2 linked regions of the Sediminicoccus rosea genome follow. The protein of the gene in region 2 binds, or shares a complex with, the protein of the main gene of each other region. Links are inferred from orthologs where the notes say so. Each region holds a gene or a part of one and is shown on either strand. Other genes may lie near its edges.

The links.
Region 1: the proteins of R9Z33_RS02715 (region 2) and uvrB are in contact, whole or in part, in a crystal structure (PDB 7EGT), measured with the Thermus thermophilus proteins. The link is inferred for Sediminicoccus rosea from one-to-one orthologs. Residues at the interface, in WP_096412145.1 of Thermus thermophilus: His654, Arg656, Phe657, Gln666, Asp668, Glu669, Lys680, Arg681, Leu682, Ser683, Lys685, Tyr686, Ala687; in WP_096411307.1 of Thermus thermophilus: Glu23, Leu25, Arg26, Asp27, Gly28, Glu29, Arg30, Phe31, Arg55, Glu326, Asp327, Phe328, Glu379, Ser382, Gln383, His398, Gly400, Arg401.

The regions. Positions count from the first base shown.
Region 1 is NZ_CP137852.1:2,608,487-2,611,704, reverse strand. The notes cover bases 260-3,164. They hold uvrB (excinuclease ABC subunit UvrB), read right to left. Parts: upstream 2,859-3,164; coding sequence 660-2,858; downstream 260-659. Other genes in these bases: R9Z33_RS12560 (hypothetical protein), read left to right, coding at 2,928-3,164; R9Z33_RS12570 (helix-turn-helix domain-containing protein), read left to right, coding at 429-647. Outside these bases: R9Z33_RS12575 (universal stress protein), read right to left, coding at 1-222; more of R9Z33_RS12560, read left to right, coding at 3,165-3,167; R9Z33_RS12555 (carboxymuconolactone decarboxylase family protein), read left to right, coding at 3,217-3,218. UniProt on the Escherichia coli protein: The UvrABC repair system catalyzes the recognition and processing of DNA lesions. A damage recognition complex composed of 2 UvrA and 2 UvrB subunits scans DNA for abnormalities.
Region 2 is NZ_CP137852.1:554,544-557,798, forward strand. What follows is about bases 239-3,180. They hold R9Z33_RS02715 (ATP-dependent helicase), read left to right. Parts: upstream 239-570; coding sequence 571-2,790; downstream 2,791-3,180. Other genes in these bases: R9Z33_RS02710 (hypothetical protein), read right to left, coding at 239-509; R9Z33_RS02720 (amidohydrolase), read right to left, coding at 2,854-3,180. In the rest of the region: more of R9Z33_RS02710, read right to left, coding at 1-238; more of R9Z33_RS02720, read right to left, coding at 3,181-3,255. UniProt on the Escherichia coli protein: A helicase with DNA-dependent ATPase activity. Unwinds DNA duplexes with 3'-5' polarity. Translocates on single-stranded DNA with 3'-5' polarity. Initiates unwinding more efficiently from a nicked substrate than double-stranded DNA.

The sequences.
Region 1 (3,218 bases), 2.1 Mb from region 2 along the record:
CGACCGGGTCTCGCAGGGGATGCCGCGGCGTTCGGCGGCGGTGCGCACCATCGCGGCCGCCTGCTCCTCGGCGGCGATGGTGTGTTCGGCCTCGACCCCGAAGACCAGCGCGGTCAGCTGCGCGCCATGCGCCTCGGCCAGGGCGAAGGGCGTGGCCACGGCTGCGTCCAGCATCGCGGCATCGCCGGGCTCGACCTGGCAGAGGATGGTGGTGAGCGACATGAGGCAATCTCCCGGCCTGTTGTGGGCGGGCCGCCGGCTTCCGGCCGCCGCCCGGTTGGCGTGGGCCCCGCCACATTGCGGCGGGATGGACCCAACGCCATCAAACTGGCGCCAGCGCGGGCGGGCGGCATTGATCTTTGTCAAACCGGCTTCAACGATGCTCGAATATCGTCAACCACGGTCAGGCGCGGTGAGGCAGGGATGACATGCTCACACGGAAATTCATGACGGTCCGCGAGGTGGCCGAGCTCGCGCAGGTGGGCGAGGCGACGGTGCGCCAATGGATCCGGCAGGGCGACCTGCGCGCCATCGATGTCGGGCGCGAGTTCCGCATCATCCCACGCGACTTCGAGCGCTTCCTCGACCAGCACGCGACGCGCGCCGAGGGCGAGGCCGCGGCGAAGCCCAGGGGCACGGCCCGATAGGGCTCGCCGGGGCTAGGGGCCCTTGCGCCCGCGCCCCTTCCCCTTCTTCGGATCATAGCCGCCGCCGCCCGGGCCCATGGGCTTGGGCTTCCAATCCTTCTTGGGGGTCACTTCGCGCAGCGAGCGCCCGGCCTGGTTGGGCGAGAGCGCATCGCCCGGTGTCGCGATGCCAAGCTCCAGCGCCTCCAGGCGCTTGATCTCGTCGCGCAGCCGGGCCGCCGTCTCGAATTCCAGGTCCGCCGCCGCCGCGCGCATCTTCTTCTCAAGCTCGGCGATGGAGGCGCGCAGGTCGCGGCCCACGAATTGCGCGGTCGCATCGCCCTCCACCGCCTCGACGGTGACGTAGTCGCCCTGGCTCACATCCTTCAGCACGTCGCTGATCTCGCGCTTGATGGAGGTGGGCGTGATGCCGTGCTGCGTGTTCCAGGCGATCTGCTTGGCACGGCGCCGCTCCGTCTCCTCCAGCGCGCGCTTCATGCTGTCGGTCATGCGGTCGGCATAGAGGATGACGCGGCCTTCGGCATTGCGCGCGGCGCGGCCGATGGTCTGGATGAGCGAGGTGGTGCTGCGCAGGAAGCCCTCCTTATCCGCATCCAGGATGGCGACGAGGCCGCATTCGGGGATGTCCAGCCCCTCGCGCAGCAGGTTGATGCCGATCAGCGCGTCGAAGACGCCGCGGCGCAGGTCGCGGATGATCTCGATGCGCTCCAGCGTATCCACGTCCGAGTGCAGGTAGCGCACGCGCACGCCCATCTCGGTGAGGTATTCGGTCAGCTGCTCGGCCATGCGCTTGGTCAGCACCGTGACCAGCACGCGCGCGCCGCGCGCCGCGCAATCCTTCACCTCGGCCAGCAGGTCATCCACCTGGTTCTCGACGGGGCGGATGTCACAGACGGGGTCCACGAGGCCGGTCGGGCGGATCACCTGCTCGGCGAAGACGCCGGCGGTGCGCTCCATCTCCCAGGGGCCGGGCGTCGCGCTGACGAAGACGGTCTGCGGGCGGAAGCTCTCCCACTCCTCGAATTTCAGCGGCCGGTTGTCGGTGCAGGAGGGCAGCCGGAAGCCGTAGTCGCTGAGGATGATCTTGCGGGCATAGTCGCCGCGATACATGCCGCCGATCTGCGGCACGGTGACGTGGCTTTCATCCACCACCAGGAGCGCGCCCTCGGGCAGGTATTCGAAGAGCGTCGGCGGCGGTTCGCCCGGATTCCGGCCCGAGAGGTAGCGCGAGTAGTTCTCGATCCCTTTGCAGGAGCCGGTGGTCTCCATCATCTCGATGTCGAAGGTGGTGCGTTGGTCGAGGCGCTGCGCCTCCAGCAGCTTCCCTTCCTTCTCCAGCTCGGCCAGGCGCTCCTTCAACTCGGCCTTGATGCGGCCGATGGCCTGGGTCAGCGTCGGGCGCGGCGTCACATAGTGGCTGTTGGCGTAGATGCTGACGCGCTCGAACTCGCCGGTGATCTCGCCCGTCAGCGGGTCGAATTCGCGCAGCGTCTCGATCTCGTCGCCGAAGAGGCTGATGCGCCAGGCGCGGTCCTCGAGCTGGGCGGGCCAGATGTCCACGCTCTCGCCGCGCACGCGGAAGGAGCCGCGCTGGAAAGCCATGTCGTTACGGCGGTATTGCTGCTCGACCAGGCCCTTCAGCAGCGCATCGCGCGCGATGGAGCCGCCCACCTCCAGCTTCACCACCATGTTCGAATAGGTCTCGACCGAGCCGATGCCGTAGATGCAGGAGACGGAGGCCACGATCACCACATCCCGCCGCTCCAGCAGCGCCTGGGTGGCGGAGTGGCGCATGCGATCGATCTGTTCGTTGATCTGGCTGTCTTTTTCAATATAGGTGTCGGTTCGCGGCACATAGGCCTCGGGCTGGTAGTAGTCGTAGTAGCTGACGAAGTATTCCACCGCGTTGTCGGGGAAAAAGCTTTTCATCTCGCCGTATAATTGCGCCGCCAGCGTCTTGTTGGGGGCGAGGATCAGCGTGGGCCGCTGCACCGCCTCGATCACCTTGGCCATGGTGAAGGTCTTGCCCGAGCCGGTCACGCCCAGCAGCACCTGGTCCCGCTCGCCACCCTCGACCCCGGCGATCAGGTCCCGGATCGCATTGGGCTGGTCGCCATTGGGTTCGAAGGGGCTGACGACGCGCAGCGGCTTGCCGGCCGGCGGCATGGGCTGGCGGATCGGCTGGAAGAGGACGGGGGCGATCACGTTCATCCCCGCAATATAGGATGGCGCCCCCGCCCCTGCGATGCCATATGCCGCGGGCCATCACAGGATGCCCCGATGCCCGAGGACGTGGACCCGAACGACGATTTCGTGAGCGATGACGCCTATGCCGCCGGCCGCCAAGCCTTCGCGGCCGGCGCCTCTGTGCTGGAGAACCCGATGGCGCAGACGGGCGATTGGGGGAAGGCCTGGTTCTCCGGCTGGCTCGATGCGCTGGCCGACAAGGTGACCGGGCAGGACCGCTCCGCGGGCGCCTTCCGCCGCCTGCTCCGCCGGGACACGGCCGAGCCGTTTTGACGGCCGGCTGAACCGGCCTACCCTCCCGCCATCAGGGAGGACCAGCCGAAT
Region 2 (3,255 bases):
GGCAGCAGCACGACGAGGCCGAGGCGCAGCATCAGCCCCGTCATCGAGATGGCGAGGTCGATGCCCAGCAGGCCGAGGGCCAGCGGCGGCGCCGTCAGCGGGATCAGCAGGATGGAAAGCACCGCGACGACGAAGGCGATCTCGCCATCCAGCCCCACCATCCTGGCAAAGGCCGGAGAGGAGGTGGCGGCGCAGCCCGTCGCCACGATGACGAGGCCATTGGCCAGCGGCCCCTGGATGCCGAGCGCGACGAGCAGCGCCCAGACCAGCAGCGGTGTCGCGATCAGCAGCCAGACGAGCAGGGCGGCCACCAGCAGCGGGCGGCGCAGATAGGCGATGACCTGCACGGGGTCCACCCGCAGCAGCACCAGCACCATCAGGATGAAGACCACGGGCGTGATCACGTCGCGGAAGAGGGCGGCGAGCGGCGGGAGGAACAGGCCCGCGAAGATGCTGCCGGCCAGCAGCGCCGCGCCATGCAGGGCGGACCATTCCAGGAAGCGGCGCATGAGGTCCAAGGGAAGCAGGCCGTGGTTGGTGGCGTTCGCCGGATGTTCTATAGCCCTTGGCGTGTCCGCACCATCCTCCCCAGGGGCTGCCCCTCCCCCCGAATACCTCGCCCGGCTGAACCCGGAGCAGCGCGCCGCCGTGGAAACGCTGGATGGTCCGCTGCTCGTGCTGGCCGGTGCCGGCACCGGCAAGACGCGCGTGCTCACCACGCGATTCGCGCATCTGCTGATGACCGGCCGCGCCCAGCCGCACCAGGTGCTGGCCGTGACCTTCACCAACAAGGCGGCGCGCGAGATGCGCGAGCGGCTGGGCGCCATCCTGAACCGGCCGGTCGAGGGGCTCTGGCTCGGCACCTTCCACGCGCTCGCCGCGCGCATGCTGCGCCGGCATGCGGAGCTGGTGGGCCTCACCTCCAGCTTCACCATCCTCGACACGGATGACCAGACGCGCCTGCTCAAGCAGGTGATGGAAGCGGAAGGCGTGGACCTGAAGCGCTGGCCGCCCAATGGGCTGATGGGGATCATCCAGCGCTGGAAGGATCGCGGCCTCACGCCCGACCGCATCCCGGCGGCCGAGACCTCCGACTACGCGAACAACCGGGCGGAGAAGCTCTACGCCGCCTACCAGGCGCGGCTCATCGCGCTGAACGCCTGCGATTTCGGCGACCTGCTGCTGCACATCACGGAGATCCTGCGCACCAACACCGAGGTGCTGGCGAGCTACCACCGCCTGTTCCGCTACATCCTGGTGGATGAGTACCAGGACACGAACCTCGTCCAGTATCTCTGGCTCAGGCTGCTCGCGCAGGGGCACAAGAACATCTGCTGCGTGGGCGATGATGACCAGTCCATCTATTCCTGGCGCGGCGCCGAGATCGAGAACATCCTGCGCTTCGAGCGCGATTTCCCGGGGGCGCAGGTGGTGCGCCTCGAAAGCAACTACCGCTCCACGCGCCCCATCCTTGCCGCCGCCGCCGGGCTGATCGCGCGCAATGAGGGCCGCCTGGGCAAGACCTTGCGCCCGGGCCGCGCCGATGCCTCGGGCGAGCGCGTGCGCGTCGTCTCGCTCTGGGACAGCGAGGAGGAGGCGCGCATGGTAGGTGCGCGCATCGAGGAGGCGCGGCGGGATGGTGTCAGCCTCGGCGAGATCGCCATCCTGGTGCGCGCCGGCTTCCAGACCCGCGCCTTCGAGGAGCGGCTGATCACGCTCGCCATTCCCTATCGCGTCTTCGGCGGCGCCAAGTTCTATGAGCGGGCCGAGATCCGCGACGCCATCGCCTATTTCCGCGCGATGTCGCAGCCGGCCGATGACCTGGCTTTCGAGCGCATCGTGAACACGCCCAAGCGCGGCCTGGGCGACACCGCCATGGCCGCGATGCACAAGCTGGCGCGCGAGCAGCAGATGCCGCTGCGCGTGGCGGCCGAGCGCCTCTGCCAGACCGACGCGCTGCGCCCGCGCCCGCGTGCGGCGCTGCGCGAATTGCTGGAGAATCTCTCGCGCTGGAATGCCGGCCTCGAGAAGGAGGGGCACGTCGTCATCGCCGCCCAGGTGCTGGAGGAGAGCGGCTATATCGACATGTGGAAGGCCGACCGCAGCATCGAATCCGCCGGGCGCCTGGACAACCTGAAGGAGCTGGTGCGCGCGATGGGCGATTTCGCGACACTTGGCGCCTTCCTGGAGCACATCGCCCTCGTCATGGAGAATGACGACAATTCGGAGGGCGAGAAGGTCAGCCTGATGACGCTGCACGCGGCCAAGGGGCTTGAGTTCGACATGGTCTTCCTGCCGGGCTGGGAGGAGGGGCTGTTTCCCTCGCAGCGCAGCCTGGACGAGGGCGGCGCCAAGTCGCTCGAGGAGGAGCGGCGCCTCGCCTATGTCGGCATCACGCGGGCGCGCAGGCATTGCGTGATCAGCCATGCGGCCAACCGGCGCATCTATGGCAACTGGGTCAGCTCCATCCCCTCGCGCTTCCTGGATGAGCTGCCCGAGGGCGAGGTGCTGCGCGAGGGCGGCGTCACGCAACAGCCCCGCATGCCCTCCAGCGTGTTCGCGGCCGGCCTGCCGCTGAGTTCGCAGCGCCGCCCGCGCGTGATCGAGGCCGGCGCCTGGGAGGTGGACCAGCGGCCGGAGCGCGAGAAGGCCTTCGCGCGCGGCACCCGCGTCTTCCACCAGAAATTCGGCTATGGCCGCGTGCTGGCCGTGGATGACGACAAGCTGGAGATCGAGTTCGAGAAGGCGGGCGTGAAGCGGGTGCTGGACCGCTTCGTGGAGCCCGCCTGAGGTTTGCTGCGCGAATGATCCACCGGTTCGGCGATGCCGCCCCGGCGGATCATGCGCGGGGCGTCACCCGAACTTCTTTTGGCCCGCCACCCACGTCTCGCTCACCTTGATGGCGGCGATCTTGGTCGGGTCCACTGTCAGCGGGTTCTCCTCCAGGATGGTGAAGTCCGCCTCCTTGCCGCGCTCCACCGTGCCCAGGCGGTCGGCGAGGCCGAGCTGCCGCGCGGCATCCACCGTGACGGACTCCAGCGCGCGCCGCACGGTCACGGCCTGGTCGGCGCCGATGACGGAATTGTCCACCTGGCAGATGCGCGTGACCGCCGTCTGCACGAGGCGCAGCGTGCCGAGCGGCGAGCAGGGGCTGTCGGTGTGCAGCGTGAAGCGCACGCCCTCCTTCGCGCAGGCGCCGGCCGGGTCGGTGAAGGCGGCGCGCGTGGGGCCGAAGATCTGGTCCCGGTAGGCGGC